3 regions of the Devosia sp. 1635 genome follow, and region 1 is predicted to be linked to each of the others. Evidence: predicted binding sites of a transcription regulator. Region 1 holds the regulator's gene; each other region holds the start of a gene.
What was found. The regulator PhoB, encoded in region 1, activates phosphate uptake and scavenging genes when phosphate is short. The targets are predictions, from matches to a motif close to TGTCATNNANCTGTCAT.
Positions count from the first base shown of each region.

Region 2: a site for PhoB is predicted at 2,333-2,349, ahead of ppk2 (polyphosphate kinase 2). Genes of this name have one in related genera too.
Region 3: a site for PhoB is predicted at 3,053-3,069, ahead of HRU92_RS07870 (PhoX family phosphatase). Genes of this name have one in related genera too.

Region 1 is NZ_JABAOM010000002.1:398,648-404,522, reverse strand. Features, by position in the region: gene HRU92_RS08810 (GumC family protein) at 1-845, shown strand, start outside; gene HRU92_RS08805 (GNAT family N-acetyltransferase) at 852-2,042, opposite strand; gene phoB (phosphate regulon transcriptional regulator PhoB) at 2,148-2,849, opposite strand; gene phoU (phosphate signaling complex protein PhoU) at 2,946-3,653, opposite strand; gene pstB (phosphate ABC transporter ATP-binding protein PstB) at 3,682-4,464, opposite strand; gene pstA (phosphate ABC transporter permease PstA) at 4,547-5,875, opposite strand, start outside.
Region 2 is NZ_JABAOM010000005.1:357,755-363,629, forward strand. Features, by position in the region: gene HRU92_RS17945 (mannitol dehydrogenase family protein) at 1-601, shown strand, start outside; gene HRU92_RS17950 (N-formylglutamate amidohydrolase) at 611-1,378, opposite strand; gene ppk2 (polyphosphate kinase 2) at 1,472-2,329, opposite strand; gene HRU92_RS20905 (ATP-binding protein) at 2,487-3,701, shown strand; gene HRU92_RS17965 (GcrA family cell cycle regulator) at 3,876-4,451, opposite strand; gene HRU92_RS17970 (aspartate aminotransferase family protein) at 4,824-5,875, shown strand, end outside.
Region 3 is NZ_JABAOM010000002.1:194,994-200,868, forward strand. Features, by position in the region: gene metA (homoserine O-succinyltransferase) at 22-942, shown strand; gene HRU92_RS07870 (PhoX family phosphatase) at 984-2,963, opposite strand; gene HRU92_RS07875 (YcjX family protein) at 3,155-4,603, shown strand; gene HRU92_RS07880 (TIGR01620 family protein) at 4,600-5,610, shown strand; gene HRU92_RS07885 (EAL domain-containing protein) at 5,612-5,875, opposite strand, start outside.

The DNA.
Region 1 (5,875 bases):
CGATCGCCCGGCGGGCGCAGCAGGGGCTCGACGATGCCCGGCAGGCATTAGCGTGGCTTGAGAGCACGATACCGGAGTTGCGGCAGCGAGTGTTTCAAGCCGAGGACGCCGTGGCCAAGTTCCGCATTGCGCGGGGGACGATTGGGGACCTGCCGGAGGGCAGCATGGTTGGCAGCCAATTGAGCGACATGGCGGGGCGACGGCTTGCGGCTGAGGAGCGCAGTTCGAGCTTCAGGGCGCGTGCGGCGGTGCTGCGGCAGCGCCTGGCGCTAGGAGGTTCGCTGGTGGGCAGCACGGAACTGGCGGCGGATGCAAGGGGCAGAAGTCTCATTCAGCTCCGGGCCAGTCTGCAGGGACAGCTGGCGCAGCAAGCCAGCAGTTTATCGTTCAACCATCCGAATGTTCTGGGATTGCGGGCGCAGATTGCGGACGTCGATGCGCAACTCGCTACCGCGGCGCGGCACATTGCTGACCAGATGGATCGGCAGGCCGAGACTGAAGCGGCTCTGGCTGCGGCACTGGCGGCCGACCAGCAGATCTTGCAACAATCCGTCGGCGGGGAAGAGCGCGACAGCGTGGCCCTCGCGGCGCTGCAGCGCGATGCGGCGGCGCAACGTAGCGTCCTCGAGCGTTACCTGCAGCAGGCGGAAGCGGCGCGGGCTCAGGTAGACGGGGGCGCTGCATTCCCTGATATGCGCCTGGTGTCGCATCCGGTGGTGTCGAGTGCACCGGTTTCGCCCAAGACCGGGCTGGTACTGCTGGCGGTGATGATCACGGCGGGAGCGCTGGTGTTGACCTATCTGATCGTCACGAGCCTTGTGGCCCGTCGTCCGGCTGCAGGATAGGGTCGATCAGTCGGGTTTTGGCTGGCGCCACTGGCGCAGCTGCTTGGCAAAGCTCCAAAGCTTGTCGTTCTGCTTGATGTGCCGCTTAAGCGCGCGCTTGCCATTAAGGAGGGCGGCGGCGGCAGTGCCCTTAGCGCTTAGCGCAATCGCCGCGTCGTTGATCGGCGTCTTCTGGGTCCAGGAGGTTTTGTAGGCGAAATCGCCCACGCCCATATCGATGCTGCTGATCCCGGCGGCGATAAGATCTTCCACCAGCAGGAACATCAGGAGGCCCACAAGGCTGTATTTGGAGGCCGGCCCGTCCGTGTTGGAGTTGATGTATTGCGAATAATGACAGGGGGAATAGGTGCCTACCGCCGTCGCCACGATTTCCTCGCCGACATAAAGCGCATGGAGCGCTACGGCCGGCTTGTCCTCGCTGGCGCCGGCAATGGCCCCATCCCGGAACAAGGCGCGGAAGTGAGGCTCGGCAAAGACATTTGGCACGCCCATTTGCCGGAATCGCACGGAGCGATGCTCAAGGAAGGCCGCATGGACTTGGTCGATGTGCTCGAGCGTTGTGGCGCGGCGCAAAGTGACGGGACCTAGCGTTTCCTCGAGCCGGCGACGCCCGCGCAGGATATCGACCCGCCGCTTCTTAGGAAGCGTTTCGAGCATGGTGGGCGCAATGTCGGCATAATAGAAATGGTCCGGCGAAGGCTGATGGGGAAAGCTGAGCAGGGGATTGTCTATGCCTCGCCATTGGGCAGGCAGGTGCTCGAAGCTGAGCACATCGACGCCGGCCTCGTCTCGCAACCGGGCAAAGGCCCGGTTCAGCACGGGTCGGGTAAGAAGCGCCGCAGCATCGCGCCGAACAGGCATCCAGTCGCTGTTGCCAAAGGAGGAGCCGGGAATGGCCGCAAAGGTGCAGCCGGCCTTGCGGTGAAGATGCAAGGGAAGCAGGGCGGCGGGGCTGCCATCGAATTCGATCTGTAGGGTGACGAAGTCCGCATCTTCGAGCTGCTGGGCGCGGGCAATCTCGGCAATCCAGTCGAAGCGCTGGTAGGGCGTGAAGATCGCCTCGCGCTCAAGAGCGCGCCACGCCGGCTCGGCAGCGGCGAGGCCGCGCTGCAGGGTGATGCCGCCGCCGGACGTCGTGGAACCCGGAGCCGGCTGGTTGGCAAGCTCGTTGATCAGGCGTTGATCCGTGGTGGTCATGCACTGCCCCGCCGTTCCCTCAAGAAAACAGCGTTAGCAGCCGGCTTTTAACAAACCGCTTGAGCAGATCGTTACAAAATCATCAACAGGCGAGAGCAGGATCGCTCAGGCGGGCTGGGCGAAACGCTCGTCAAAGGCATAACCAGCGCCCCGCACCGTGCGGATCGGATCGGCATCGCGGCCCCGGTTGATCGCGCGGCGCAGGCGGCCGATGTGCACATCAACGGTGCGTTCATCGACATAAACCTCGTTGCCCCAAACGCCGTCGAGCAACTGCTCGCGCGAATAAACCCGGCCGGGATGGCGCATCAAATATTCCAGCAGGCGGTATTCAGTAGGGCCAAGATGGACGTCGCGGCTGCCCCGGCGCACCCGGTGAGTGGTGCGATCGAGTTCCAGGTCACCCAGCTTGAGCGAGGCGGTGACGAGATTTGGGCTGGCGCGGCGCAGCAGGGCCCGCACCCTGGCAACCAGTTCAGGCACCGAGAAGGGCTTGACCATGTAGTCATCGGCGCCGGTCGCCAAACCCCGGATGCGCTCTTCTTCCTCGCCGCGAGCCGTCAGCATGATGATGGGGATCAATGCGGTTTCCTGGCGGGCACGGAGACGCCGGCACAACTCGATCCCGGAAATCTCGGGCAGCATCCAATCGAGCAGGATCAAGTCGGGAACCTTGTCCTTGATATGCTCAAGCGCATCATTGCCGGTTTCGGCCGTGAGCACCGCAAAGCCCTCTGCCTCGAGATTGTAGCGCAGGAGGATCGAGAGGTCTTCTTCGTCTTCGACAACAAGAATTGTGGCTGGCATGGGTTACCCTCCAGTCGGGCTCATTGGCCCGATTGTTCAACTGCGCACTCCCTTTCCCTAGGGGCAGGGTGGCGCCAAAATAAACCTTGGTGCGTGCTATGCTTTGATTTGCGTGCGGTGCAGTTCCTGAACGTCGCCCGTAAGCTGCCGGCCGGTTTGCAGGTAGTAGGCCCGCTCGGCAATGTTGGTGGCGTGATCGCCGATCCGCTCGAGGCTTTTGGCGCAGAACAGGAGGTGGGTGCAGGTGGTAATGTTGCGCGGGTCTTCCATCATATAGGTCAGGAGTTCGCGGAAGAGCGATGTGTGCATGGCATCGACCTCGTCGTCGCGATTGCAAACCTCGATGGCAGCGGCAGCGTCGCGGTTCGAATAGGCATCGAGTGCGTTCTTGATCTGGCCCAGCACCAGCGCCGTCATGTTCTTGACGCCGTTATAGAAGGTGGGCTGCAGGTTCATGCCTTCGAGCTTGAGGGAGCGGCGGGCCAGTTGCTTGGCCATGTCGCCGACGCGCTCCAGGTCCTGGGCGACGTGGATCGCGGTGATGATGGCGCGCAGGTCCGAAGCCATGGGTTGGCGCCGGGCGATCATTGACACCGCCATGTCGTCGATGCGGCGCTGCATGTCGTCGATGCGCTGGTCGGCGATGATGGTGAGGTCGGCCAGTTCGCGGTCAAGCTTGAGCAGCGACTTGGTGCCGTTCTCGATGGCGAGTTCCACCATGCCGCCCATTTCCGCGATGGCCTGGGCAAGCGCGACCAGTTCGTCGCTGTAGGACGTTACGATGTGGTCTTTAGTGGCGGGCATGGCGTTTCCTCCGTTGGTGCCGGGCAAATCAGCCGATGCGGCCCATGATATAGTCTTGCGTCTGCTTGTGGACCGGGTTGGTGAAGATGTCTTCGGTCACCCCTTCCTCGATCAGCTTGCCCAGGTGGAAGAACGCGGTTTTCTGGGACACACGCGCTGCCTGTTGCATGGAGTGGGTGACGATCACGATCGTGTAGTTCTCGCGCAACTCATCGATAAGTTCTTCGATGATTGCGGTGGCGATCGGATCAAGGGCCGAGCAGGGCTCGTCCATCAGGATGACCTCGGGGCCGACCGCGATGGCGCGAGCAATGCAGAGACGCTGCTGCTGGCCGCCCGACAGACCGGTGCCGGGCTCGTTGAGGCGATCCTTGACCTCCTCGAACAGACCGGCCTTGCGGAGCGAGGAGACAACGATCTCGTCGAGATCGGACTTGTTGCGCGCTAAGCCGTGAATGCGCGGTCCGTAGGCGACGTTCTCGTAGATGGATTTGGGGAACGGGTTGGGCTTTTGGAACACCATGCCGATCCGCGCGCGCAGTTCCACCACGTCGAGCGCGGGATCGTAGATGTCTTCGCCGTCGAGCTTGATGGTGCCGCCGACTCGAGCGCCTTCGATGGTGTCGTTCATGCGGTTGATGCAGCGCAGGAAAGTCGACTTGCCGCATCCCGAGGGGCCGATAAACGAGGTCACCGCGCGATCGGGGATGTCGATGGAGATGCCGAACAAAGCCTGCTTGGCGCCGTAGTGGACGGTTACGTCCCGGGCTTCGATCCGGATAGGACGATCCAAGGCGGCAGACGGGTTCATGGCGCTAGTCACTGATTGTTGGGTCAACTTCACCTTACCGGCAAGCATGTCCATTTTCGATGTCCTTGTTGCGTGAGGTCGATCAGACGCGCTTTTCGAGGCGCGAGCGCAGATAGATGGCCGTGCCGTTCAGCACGATCATGACGCCGAGCAGCACCATGATGGCCGCTGCCGTCCGCGGTTCAAAGAAGTTGCGGTTCTCGTTGCCCTGCCAGAGATAGATCTGGACGGGCAGGGCGGTGGCCTGATCGAGCGGGGTAGCGGGCACCTGGGCCACAAAGGCCTTCATGCCGATCAGCAGGAGCGGCGCTGTTTCACCAAGGGCGTGGGCGACGCCCAGAATGGTGGCCGTGAGGATGGAGGGAAGCGTCACCGGCAGTACATGATGGAACACCATCTGCGTCTTGCTGGCCCCCATGCCCAAGGCGGCTTGGCGCAGGGCGGGGGAAACGCCCAGCAGCGCGCCACGGGTCGCGATGATGATGGTGGGAAGCGTCATCAGCGTCAGCACCAGACCACCAACCAAGGGAGCCGAGATGGGCAGGTGCATGTAGTTGATGAAGACCGCGGCGCCGAGCAGACCGAAGACGATGGAGGGCACGGCGGCGAGGTTGTTGATGTTGACCTCGATGAAGTCGGTCAGCCGCGACTTGGGCGCAAATTCCTCGAGATAGATCGCCGCGGCGACACCGATAGGAACGGCCAGGACGATCACGATCAGCATCATGTAAAGGGAGCCCACAAAGGCGCCCAGCAGGCCCGCGGAGGCCGGCGCGGCGCGGCTATCGGCATTGGTGAACAGTGACCAGGCAAAGCCATTGGTGACGGTGCCGTTCGCCTCGAACGCATCGATCACGCTGCGGGCGGCCGGTGACAGCTGCTGCTGCGCATCGCCGAGCGAGCGGTTGATGTTGCCCTTGATCCAATTATCGGCGTTGGCCGAGGCGAGAACGTCCACCGGCACAGTGCGGCCAAGCAGCGCTGGATCGGCAACGAACATCTCCCGGAGTTGATGGCGGGCATTGGTTTCCGGAATCGAGAGGAGTTCGCGCGAGGTGATCTCGGTCCCCGGCGGCAGCTTGGCGAGCAGCGCGGCCTCTAGGATGCGGTTCCAGTTCAACAAAGCCAGTTCACGCCGCCAGCGCAAATCCGCCGCCTGATATTCCGCGGGCGAGGCGAATTCGCCCGCCACGGGCGCAGGGCCGACATCGATGATGGCGGGATCGAAGAACACCTCCAGATGCAGGTTGGACTGGACGAAAGCCGGGATCCCCTTGCGGGTCACATCCACGAACAGGAGGGCGACAAAGCCCAGTGCCAGAACAATGGCGCCGATGCCCAGCCCTCGAAAGATCGCTTCGTTCCGGTGCCGACGGCGCAAGCCCGACCGGACCAGGCGCGTGCGCTGCTG
Region 2 (5,875 bases), on a different contig from region 1:
GCTGCGCATGCTCAACGGCTCCCACTCTACCTTGGCTTATCTGGGCTTTCTGGCGGGCCACCAATATGTCGCAAACGCCGTCGGCGATCCGGCTTTCGCCGCGCTGATCCGTGGTTTGATGACCGAGGAAGTCATGCCTACGCTCCACATGCCGGGCGTGGATCTGGGCGCCTATCGCGACCAGTTGCTCGAGCGGTTCAGCAACCCGGCCTTGCAGCACCGGACCTGGCAGATTGCCATGGATGGCAGCCAGAAACTGCCCCAGCGCCTGCTTGGCACTATCCGCGACCGCTTGGCGGCCGACCAGCCATTCACCCGGCTCGCGCTCGGGGTTGCGGCTTGGATGCGCTATGTCACAGGTGTGGATGAAAGCGGCGAAAGCATCGATGTGCGCGATCCGCTCGCCATGCGAATGATGGCGATCGCGGCTGATGCCGGTGATGATCCCGAAGCGCTGTTCGATGGTCTGGTCGCTCTCAGCGAGGTGTTCGGCACCGACCTGCCGGACAATGCCGCGTTCCGTGCGGCAGTGCTCGCTCATCTCGACAGCCTCTACGAAATCGGCGCTGCCCAGACAGTCGCCGAGGTGGTACGAGGCTGAGCCGCTAGCCTAGCCGCGCACCGCACCTTTGCGCCGCTGGCGCGCTGCCACCAAGCAGCGGGCCAGCCGCTCTGACCAGAACTGCACGCCAGCCACTTCGAGGATCTCGTCGTGGCGGATTTCGATCATCGTGGACTCAAGCCCCCGGCCGTCGCCATGCTGTTCCAGCGTCAGGGTCACACCGCTCTGGGCGGCATAAGGCAGGTTCCAGCCGACATTGAGTTCGGGATCCTCGGCCTTGAGCGCGTCATAGAGCGCCCGGGTGAAGCGCTGGTCACTGCCATGGATCAACCCGATGGGCCAAGGTCGCGCTACCCCGTGGTAAACGGGGGTAAAGGAATGCACGCAAACCAGAACCGCTTCCCGTCCGGCATGGCGTCGCGCTTCCAGCAAGGTGTGGATGGAGGCGTGATAGGGCTGGTGGAAGTGGCTGATCCGGAATTGCCGCTCGGCTTCATCCAAATTCCCATTGGCCAGGATCGGCGTTGCTTCCGACAAGGTCCAGATCAAATCGGGTGCATCGAGCGCGCGATTGCAGTCGATCACCAGCCGCGACACCGTTGATTGCACGAGGGGCGCGTCGAGCGCGTCGGACAAGGCCCGGCTGACGGCAAGTGCCCCCGGATCCCAGGCGATATGGCTCAGCCGTTGGACCTGCGACAAACCAAGATCGCCATAGCGTTCGGGAATGCGGTTGGAAGCGTGGTCGCACACGATCACGAAGGGCGATGTGCCCCGCGCATTGGTGACCACCACGGCCTTATCGGACGATACCACTACTTTGCCCCCGAACAGGTCCGCTCGCGAGCCGCACTAACCCCAGCCTCGGGCAAGCTGTCAACGCAGCGACCGCCGAATTCCTCTGAACCATCAGTGCTGGTCCACCAGGGCCATGAAGGACTTGGTGTCCATCACGAGCAGGGGATCGATCGGCCCGATCGCATCGACATCCTTGCCGGCGTAGTCAAGCCGATGCAGCACCGTGCGGATGAGGTTGAGCCGTCCCCGGCGCTTGTCATTGGAGCGCACCACCATCCAGGGGGCGTGGGGCACATCGGTATGCTCGAACATGGCGTCTCGCGCCCCGCTATAGGCTTCCCAGCGTCCCAAAGCTTCGATGTCGATCGGCGAAAGCTTCCAGACCTTGAGCGGGTCGTGACGGCGGTCGTGAAAGCGCTTGAGCTGCATTTCCCGGCCGATCGAGAGCCAGAACTTGAACAGATGGATGCCGTCATCGGTGATGCGGCGCTCAAATTCGGGGGCTTCCTGGAGGAAGTGCTCCACTTGCTTGGGCGTGGCATAGCCCATTACCCGTTCGACCCCCGCCCGGTTGTACCAGGAGCGGTCGAACAGCACGGTTTCGCCACCCGCTGGCATCCATTCCACATAACGCTGGAAGTACCACTGCGTCCTTTCCCGATCATTGGGCTTGGGCAGTGCCGCAATCAGATTGTGTCGGGGGTTGAGATTGGAAAGATAAGTCTTGATCGTGCCGCCTTTGCCCGCCGCGTCGCGTCCCTCGAACACCAGCATGACGCGCTCGGCCGTCGTCAGCAGATGAGCCTGCAGCAGCACCAATTGCTTTTGGAGTTCATACATCTCCGCCTCGTAGATCTCGAGGTCGAGCTTGTCGGCATAGGGGTATCCACCCGAGCGCATCGCGTTCTTCTTGATCGCTTCTGGCAGTTTGGGATTGTCGATATCGAAGTCGTCGAATGGATCGCTCAATCTTGTCGCTCCGCTGTCACGTGGACCGTGTTATAGAGATTATTTAGCACGCAAGAGCCGCCAAACTTGGGCGGTCGGTACTCCAAAGCCAATGGACGACGCCAACATTCCTCAAACTGTTCTTTCAGCTGGCACAGTGGCCGCGCCGAAATTACCTGTGCCCGCTATTCTGCTGGTGGTTGTGGCGGGCGTGCTGCTGGCCCTGGTAACCTGGTGCGGGTTGACCTGGTGGGGCGCCTGTTTAGGTTTTGCCGTGCTGGCGGCAACCATTCTTTGTCTCCCCATCGCGGCGCGACCGACGGATTTGATAACAGCCCCAAGCGTTGCATTGGCTGCGCAAGCCGCGGAAGACGACGCTGCTGTAGCCGCCTTTGCCGATGCGCTGGTCGACCCCTGCCTGGTTCTCGATGCACGCGCGACCTTGGTTCACGCCAATGGCGCTGCGCAGCGCCGCTTTCCAGCGATTTCCGTGGGCAAGCGATTGACCCTGGCCCTGCGTAACCCCGAACTGGTGCAAGCGGTTGAAGCGGCGCAACGGACCGGCCGTGCTCAAACCATCGAGATTCACGAGACGTTGCCCTCCGAGACCTGGGACAAAGTGGTGATTGCGCCCCTGCTGCGCGCCGGCGAGCACTCCCAGCAACTGATCATGACGGTGCAGAGCCTGACTGAACTTAAGCGCGTCGATGCCATGCGCAGCGACTTCATCGCCAATGCCAGCCATGAATTGCGCACGCCCTTGGCATCGCTGCTGGGCTTCATCGACACCCTGCTTGGCCCGGCAGCCAATGATCCGGCTGCGCGCGAGCGGTTCCTTGGCATCATGCGCGGCCAGGCCGATCGCATGAGCAAGCTTGTCGATGACCTCCTTTCGCTTTCACGCATTGAGATGCACCAGCATATCAGGCCAACAGGGACCATCGAACTCGCCGGCTTGTTGCGCGAGGTCCGCGACGGGCTGCAAACCCAGGCCGAAGCGGCCGGGCTCGACATCGTCCTCAGCCTGCCCGAAGGACCGGCCCGAACCATTGGCGATCGCGGTCAGCTCTACGAGGTGTTCGAGAACCTCATCGATAATGCGCTGAAATACGGCTCGGGCGGTAAAACGGTGGAGGTCGTCCTGCTGCCCGCCAACAAGCTTGGCTTTGCCCATATGGTCAGCGTTGTGGATCATGGGCCCGGCGTGCCGCCCGAGCATGTGCCGCGCCTGACCGAGCGCTTTTATCGCATCGATGCCGAAACCAGCCGCAAGCGGAAGGGCACCGGGCTTGGCCTAGCGATCGTCAAGCACATCGTCAGCCGCCATCGCGGACAACTCAGCATCCGCAGCGAATTGGGCCAAGGCATGCGGGTAGACGTGCTGCTGCCCTGACACCTGGCGTGATGTGAGGTCTGTCCGCCTGAAATCGGGGCAGGGACTAGGTTCTGGCAAAGAGGGATTGAGGCGTTGGCCTCTGGAAAACTGCGGTTACCAGGCAGCCTCAACCGCGCGCCCAGGCCTTATCACCGGGCGCGGGCGCCGTTGCGCCCGCCGTCGCGACGCTGTTCAGCGGCGCTTCTTGTCGATCTGGTGGTAGGCCCGGCGCGAATGGAACTCGCAATAGGGGCCGCTTTCCTGGGCGTGGCCGCCGCAGAAGTAGAAATCCTTGGCCAGTGGGTCGCCGATTGGCCACTTGCAGGTCTGCTCGCTCAACTGCAGCAGGCTGAGGCGCTTGTCTTCGGGGATGAAGATTTCAGCCGCCGCGGGCGCCACATAAAGCTGGCTTTCCATTTCCGGGCTCACCGCCAGTGCGGTAGCGCCGATGGACTGGGGCCGGCTCGCCATCTGGCGCGGCTTGGAGGAAGCTGCCGCGGCCGTCATCGGGCTCGACGATCCAGTGGAAGGGGAAGACATCCGGCGCGGTGCCGGGCGGGGGGCTGGCCGTGAGCGGGCCGCCGTGTTGGTGGGCTTGGCGCGGGCCGACAGCTTGAGCCGGTGCACCTTACCGATCACCGCATTGCGGGTGACCCCTTCACCCAGTTCGCCAGCGATCTGGCTGGCGCTCAAACCTTCCATCCAAAGCTTCTTCAAGAGCTCCACGCGGTCGTCTGTCCAGCCTTGTGGCTGTGTCTCCGAAACCATTGTCAAAGCAGAATCCTTCATTGTCCCGCCAGAAGCTCCGGCAGTCGTGGTCGTCTACACTTCGTATGTCTAGCGGGTCCGCCACACGAGATATCGTGCTCCCGATAGGTCAGAGAGTACGCTATCGGCGGAATCGGGATCAAGAGTCCCCAGCCACTTTCCCCGGAAAATGAATGGTTAAGAAGGGGTAAAGAAAGCTTGAGTCAAATCAGGCACTTGCCGGCGGCCACATTGACTTTGGTGCGCGAAACGGCTCAATTGGCCGCGCGACGCGCTGCAGATTATGGCGCGTTTTTGATTTTTTCGGGGACGTAGTTGCAGAATTGCTGCGCTCCCGCCCATTGCTCGCCGACCAAGAAGGATTGCACCACCATGTCTGCGCTCTACGGCACCTATGCCCGCTCCGGTCTCGCCTTTGAGCGAGGCGAAGGCATGCGCCTGTATGACCAGAACGGCGTGGCCTATCTTGATTTCCATTCCGGCATCGCGGTCAATGCGCTGGGCCATGGCGATCCCCATCTGGTGGAAACGCTCAAGTCAGCGGCCGAGAAGGTGTGGCACACCTCCAATGTGTTCACTATTCCCGAGCAGGAGCGGCTGGGTCAACGGCTGGTTGAGGCCACATTCGCGGACTCTGTGTTCTTCACCAATTCGGGCGCCGAGGCCCTCGAATGCGCGATCAAGACCGCGCGGCATTACTTCTGGGCCAAGGGCGAAACCGATCGCTATGAGATCATCGCCTTTACCGGCTCTTTCCACGGCCGGACCCTGGGCACCATCGCCGCTGGCGGCAATCCCAACTATCTCGAAGGCTTCGGCCCGCCGGTCCCTGGCTTCAAGCACACCGCTCCCGGTGATCTGGCTGCGGTGGAGGCGCTGATCACGCCGCAGACCTGCGCCATTCTCATCGAGACGGTTCAAGGCGAAGGCGGCGTTTCTGCCATGACCCCTGAATTCATGCAGGGCTTGCGCCGGCTGTGCGATGAGCACGGCATGCTGCTCGTGCTCGACGAAGTGCAGTGCGGCTATGGCCGCACTGGCCGGTTCTTTGCCTTTGAGTGGAGCAACATTACGCCCGACATCGTCGCCGTAGCCAAGGCAATTGGCGGCGGCTTTCCGCTCGGCGCTTGTCTTGCCAAGGGTGATGTCGCGGCTTCCATGGTGCCTGGCACCCATGGCTCCACCTATGGTGGCAATCCCCTCGCCACGGCGGTGGGCAATGCCGTGCTCGACCGTATCCTTGAGCCCGGCTTCATCGAGCATGTCGACCAGATGGGCCAGCGCCTCGCCTGGCATCTGCAGCAACTGGCACAACGCTTTCCCGACCAGGTCCTGGAACTCCGCGGCAAGGGCCTCCTCGCTGGCATCAAGATCACCCCCCCGGTGCGCGACTTCGTCGAGCGCCTCCGGAGCGATCACCAGTT
Region 3 (5,875 bases), 200 kb from region 1:
CCTGCCCCTACGAGGCTCGCTATGCCTATTCGCATTCCCGACAATCTACCCGCCCGCAAGACGCTCGAAGACGAGGGCGTCAACGTCATGGATTCCTCACGCGCCGCGCGCCAGGATATCCGACCGCTCGAAATCGGCCTCCTCAACCTGATGCCCAACAAGGAGCGCACCGAAACCCAGTTCACCCGGCTGATCGGCTCGACCCCGCTCCAAGTCAACCTGTCGCTGGTGCGGATCACCGATCACCGCTCCAAGAACACCTCCGAAGAATATCTCAATAGCTTCTACCAGACCTGGGAAGAGGTGCGCGAACGCAAGTTCGACGGCTTCATCGTCACGGGGGCGCCGATCGCCAATATCCCGTTCGAAGAGGTGCGTTATTGGCGTGAGATGGTCGAGATCATGAACTGGACGCAGACCAACGTCCACCACACCATGTTCATCTGCTGGGGCGCGCAGGCGGCGCTGCACCATTTCCATGGCGCCCGGCGCTATCGCATGGACAGCAAGGCATTCGGCGTGTTCCGGCACCGGGTGGTCAACCCGCGCTCGCCGTTCCTGCGCGGCTTCTCCGATAGTCCGATGATCCCGGTGTCGCGCTACAATGACATCGATCGCACCACCCTTGGCAGCAATCTCGAGATCCTGATCGACAATCGCGAGATCGGGGTCAGCATGCTGGGCGACCGGCAGCACCGCGCGGTCTATTTCCTCAATCATCTGGAATACGACAACCGCTCGCTGGCCGACGAGTTCGAGCGCGACCGCAAGGCCGGCCTCGACACCCCGCCTCCGGCCAACTTGTTCCCTAACGGCGACACATCTGCCGAACCCGAAAACCGTTGGCGCAGTCACGCCCATCTGTTGTTCCAGAACTGGATCAACGAGATTTACCAGACTACCCCATATGATCTCAGCAACATCGGCACGCCGGAGGACTAAATAAGTGCGGGGAAGGCTAAGGCGCCTTCCCCGCACTTAGCCTATACGGCGATCTTGCCGCCACCCTGCTTGGTGATCACCACCACAGATGGGCGCACGGGCATGGCGTCTTCAAAGTCCGGCCAGCGCGTGGACAGATCCTCGTAGTACGAGACGCGGCCAAAGCCCTCCCAGTCCTCACCACCATCTGCGGGGTGCTGTACGGCGACAAAGGCGGTTTCGTCATCCGGGGTGAACAATGGCCCGCACATCTCGGCGCCTACCGGGACGCGGAAGAACAGCTTGGAGGTCGCCCGTGCATCGCCTTCGGTGTCTACGGCCCACAAGCCGTCGGTGCGACCGGTGTCCGACGGATTATTGCCGTCGGTGGAAACCCAGAGGCGCCCCGCAGCATCGACCGCACAGTTGTCGGGCATGCCAAACCAGCCATTTGCCGTGGTCGCAGTCGAGAATGTAGCGCCAACTTCGGCGACTGAGGGGTCGCCGCACTTGAGCATGACATCCCAGGTCCCGGTAGTCGCCGCAAAGTCGCCGTCTGTCTCGCCAATCTCGATGATGTGGCCGAAAGCGTTCTTGGCTCGCGGATTGGCGGCGTCTTCCTGTCCAGCCTCACGCCTCGTGTTGTTGGTCAACATCACGTACACTTTGCCATTGATGCCATTGGGCTGAATGTCCTCAGGACGATCCATCTTGGTAGCCCCGAGCAGATCGGCAGCAAGCCGCGTTGCGATCACCACATCCGCTTGGCTGGCAAAGCCATTCTCGGGCGTGAGGGGGCCTTCGCCCTGCACGAGCGGCATCCAGACCAGAGTGCCATCTTCAGCGAACTTGGCGACATAAAGCGTGCCCTCGTTGAGCAGGTCCATATTTGCCGTTCGGTCATCCGGATTGAATTTTCCAGCGGTTACGAACTTGTAAACGTAGTCGAAGCGCTCGTCGTCGCCGAGGTAAAACACTACCCGGCCATCCCTGGCTATGATGGACTCTGCACCCTCGTGCTTGAAGCGGCCCAGCGCGGTACGCTTCTTGGGAATGGAGCTGGGATCCATGACGTCGACTTCAACAACATAGCCAAAGCGATTGGGCTCGTTGGGCTCCTTGGACAGATCGAACCGGTCATAATAGTTGGCCCACTCATAAGAGCCTTCGGGGATGCCGAGGCGCTTGTAGTTCGCCGCTTCCGGGTGGTCGGGAGCGAGTTCTCCGGCAAAGTAGCCGTGGATGTTCTCCTCGGCCATGATGTAGGTGCCCCAGGGGGTTACGCCGCCGGCACAGTTGTTGATGGTGCCAAAGACTTTAGTGCCTGTGGGGTCCGCATTGGTCTTGAGGCGATCGTGGCCAGCGGCGGGACCAGTGACTTCCATTTCCGTGTTGACGGTGATGCGACGATTGAGTGCTCCGTCCTTAACCACGGCCCACTTGCCATCCGTTTTGCGGATTTCCACCACTGTGCCGCCATGCGCCATCAGCTCGATGTCGACCTGATCCTTCGTGAGCGGCTTGGTCGTGATCTCGCCCTCCACGATTTCCACGATGCCGGGAAACATCAAGTGCGGGTTGGTGTACTCGTGATTGACCACAAGCAAACCGTGCTCGGATGAGTCGTCGAATGGGATATAACCGACATAGTCGTTGTTGTAGCCGAATTGGTGGCTCTGAGCGTCCGCCGTCTGGGCGGCGGGATTGAACTCGGGCGCGTCCGCGAACAAGGCGTCGCCCCAGCGCAGCAGAATATCGGCGTCGTAGCCCTCGGCTACGTGGTGTGTCTCGTCGATACCAGCTTCAACCTCGGTGAAGTTGAATGCTGACCCTCCCGCGGCCTTCGCCTTCCCCGCCGTCATCAAGGCAAGGGGGCTGATGGTTGCGGCAATAGCGGACACCGCCAGCGAGCCCTGCAGGAAGCCACGACGCGAGAAACGGGCGCTGATCAACTCCCCCATAGTGGGGTTGGTTGTCGGGTTGCGTGGCGCTGTGTCGACGGCCTCAAGCTGCGAAGTTCGGAAAGGGGATTGATCGTTCATGGATGAGCTCCTCAACAAGCCTGGAACGCGGATAGATTTGAACCATTCCAAGCTGTAAGCAGCCATCCTGAAAGTTGCGCGACGGCCGAACGACAGTTCGGTGACAGCTGCGGCTCGCCAGGTGATCTGCCCAGCGGCTTGAACGGGCCGCACAACACCCTATGTTCGCAGCCGAACCGGAGAACAGCCGCGTGGCAGGATCGCCCACTACCCTTGTCGACGAACTGGGCATCGCTCTCGCCAATCTGGCCGATTCCGCGACGGGGGCCTTCACTCCAACGCTGCGGCTGGGGGTGACAGGCCTCAGCCGCGCCGGCAAGACCATCTTCATCACCGCCCTCGTGCATAACCTCCTCACCGGCGGGCGCCTTCCCGGTTTTGCGGTTATGGCCGAGGGGCGCTTCATCGGTGCTCGGCTGGCCGAATATCCTGAAGCCACCATCCCGCGCTTTGCCTATGAGCAGCATCTGGAATCCCTCACCAGCCGCGAACCTTTCTGGCCCGAAGGGACCCGGCGTATTTCGCAACTGCGGCTAGTGCTGAAATACCAGTCGGCCGGCTGGCTGTCGGGAATGCGAGGCGCGCGCACGCTCAACCTCGACATTGTCGATTACCCCGGCGAGTGGCTGCTGGACCTGCCGCTGCTGGCGCTCAGCTTTGAGGACTGGAGCCGGGAAGCGCTCGAGCGCGCACAGCGGCCTGTTTCGCTCCGCCAGGCCGGCCCGTTCCTGGAACTACTGGCCGCCACTGACCCTATGTCGGCGGCTAACGACCTGGAGGCCGAACGGCTGGCCGCCGCCTTCACTGAGTATCTGCGCCGCAGCCGCGAGGACGATGCGCTATCGACCTTGCCGCCAGGCCGGTTCCTGCTGCCCGGCGACCTCGAAGGCTCGCCCGCCCTGACCTTTGCGCCGCTACCGCTGACTGCTGGGGCGCGCAGCTCGAGCCTTTATGCCATGCTGGCGGGCCGCTATGAGGCCTATAAGGACCAGGTGGTACGCCCGTTCTTTCGCGAGCACTTTGCCCGGCTCGATCGCCAGATCGTCCTCGTCGACACCTTGCGCGCCCTCAATGCGGGACCCGCTGCCGTTGCCGATCTCGAGACGGCACTGACGGCTGTGCTTTCCTGCTTCCGGCAGGGCGAAACCAACCCGCTGCTGCGTCCCTTTACCCGCAAGATCGATCGCATCCTGTTTGCAGCCACCAAAGCCGATCACGTCCATCACACCAGCCACGATCGGCTCGAAGCCATCCTCAACCGCCTGGTCGCCGATGCCAGCAAGCGGGCGCGCTTTGCCGGGGCGCAATCGCGCTCGATTGCCCTCGCAGCCATCCGCGCCACCCGCGAAGGCACGATAACCGAAGGCGGTGAAACCCTGCCGACCATCATCGGCACCCCCATGGCCGGCGAGGAGCTCGATGGCACCCGCTATGATGGCATGACCGAGATCGCGCTGTTCCCGGGCGATCTGCCCGCCCGTCCGGATTCCCTCTTTGCCGATGGCGGGCCGGTGTCACTGAACTTCCTGCGCTTCACCCCGCCGCGCAACCTCGAGCATAATTCGAGCGGCGACGTGGTGCTCCCCCATATCCGGTTCGACCGGGCTCTCGACTTCCTGCTGGGAGACCGTCTGGCATGAAACGCCCGGTCGCTTATCCCACCAATCAACCCAGTGAGACGCCCGAACTCAGCCGCGCGCCGCGCGCCTTTGCTCCGGCCGACGTTGTCGTCGCCGAGCCCCAGTTCGATCCGAGCCTTGAGGAAGACCTTGTTGCTCCACCGATCAAGACGATGGGTTTTTGGGGCAAGCTCGCCTGGGGCGCCGGCAGCATCCTGGTGTCAGCGGGGCTGGGCCTGGCCGCAGATCGGTTGATCCGTGATCTCTTCGCCAGCAATCTCTGGCTGGGCTATGCGGGCCTGGTTGCCCTCGCGATTTTCGTTATGGCCGTCATCGCCCTTGCGGCCCGCGAAGTCTTCGCCCTGCGCCGCCTGCGCGTCCTCGATGCCCTCCGGCATGACGCCGACAGCGCCTTTACCAGCAATGATGCCGATGAGGCCAAGCGCACATTGCAGCGGCTCGAAGCCGTTTATGCCGACCGAGCCGATCTTGCGCGCTCCCGTCAAACCGTGGCGGAAAACCTGCCGCATCTGTTTGATGGCCACGAGATGATCGCGCTTGGCGAGCGCAGCTTGATGGCGCCGCTCGATGCGCGCGCCAAAGCACTCACTGCGGCCTCCGCGCGACGGGTTGCGCTGGTCACCGCCGTATCGCCCCGGGCGCTGGTCGATGTCGCCTTCGTTGTCTACGAGAGCTTCCGGCTGGCCGGGGCGATCGCCCGGCTCTATGGCGCCCGCCCGGGCTTCTTTGGCTCCTGGCGCCTGCTGGGCGCCGTTCTCACCCATCTGGCAGTGACGGGTGGCCTGGTGCTGACCGACGGGCTAGTTGAGCAGCTGATCGGCCAAGGGCTGGCCGCCAAGCTCTCCGCCCGGCTGGGTGAGGGCGTTGTGAATGGCTTGATGACGGTTCGGGTCGGCATTGCAGCCATCCGCGTCGTCCGCCCCCTGCCCTTCAAGACCCAGACCCAGCCCATGGTGCGCGACTTCATCCCCGAGCTTACCAAGCTGGCCGGGGACGCCGCCAAATAGCTTAAGCGGCCTTGGCCAACTCGCTGAAGCCCTGGAAAATTTCGACCTGTGGGCGGGCGAAATAGTAGCCCTGGAACAGCCGGATCCCCATGCCGCGCAACACCGCAAGTTCCTCCGCGCTCTCAACGCCCTCAGCCAGCAGGGTGATGTCGAGTTCGGCGGCGATACCCGCAAGACCGCGCACGATGGCCTGCTTGACCTTCGAACTGCCGATGCCGCGCAGCAATTCCATGTCCAGCTTGATCAGATCGGTCTGGAACTGGGC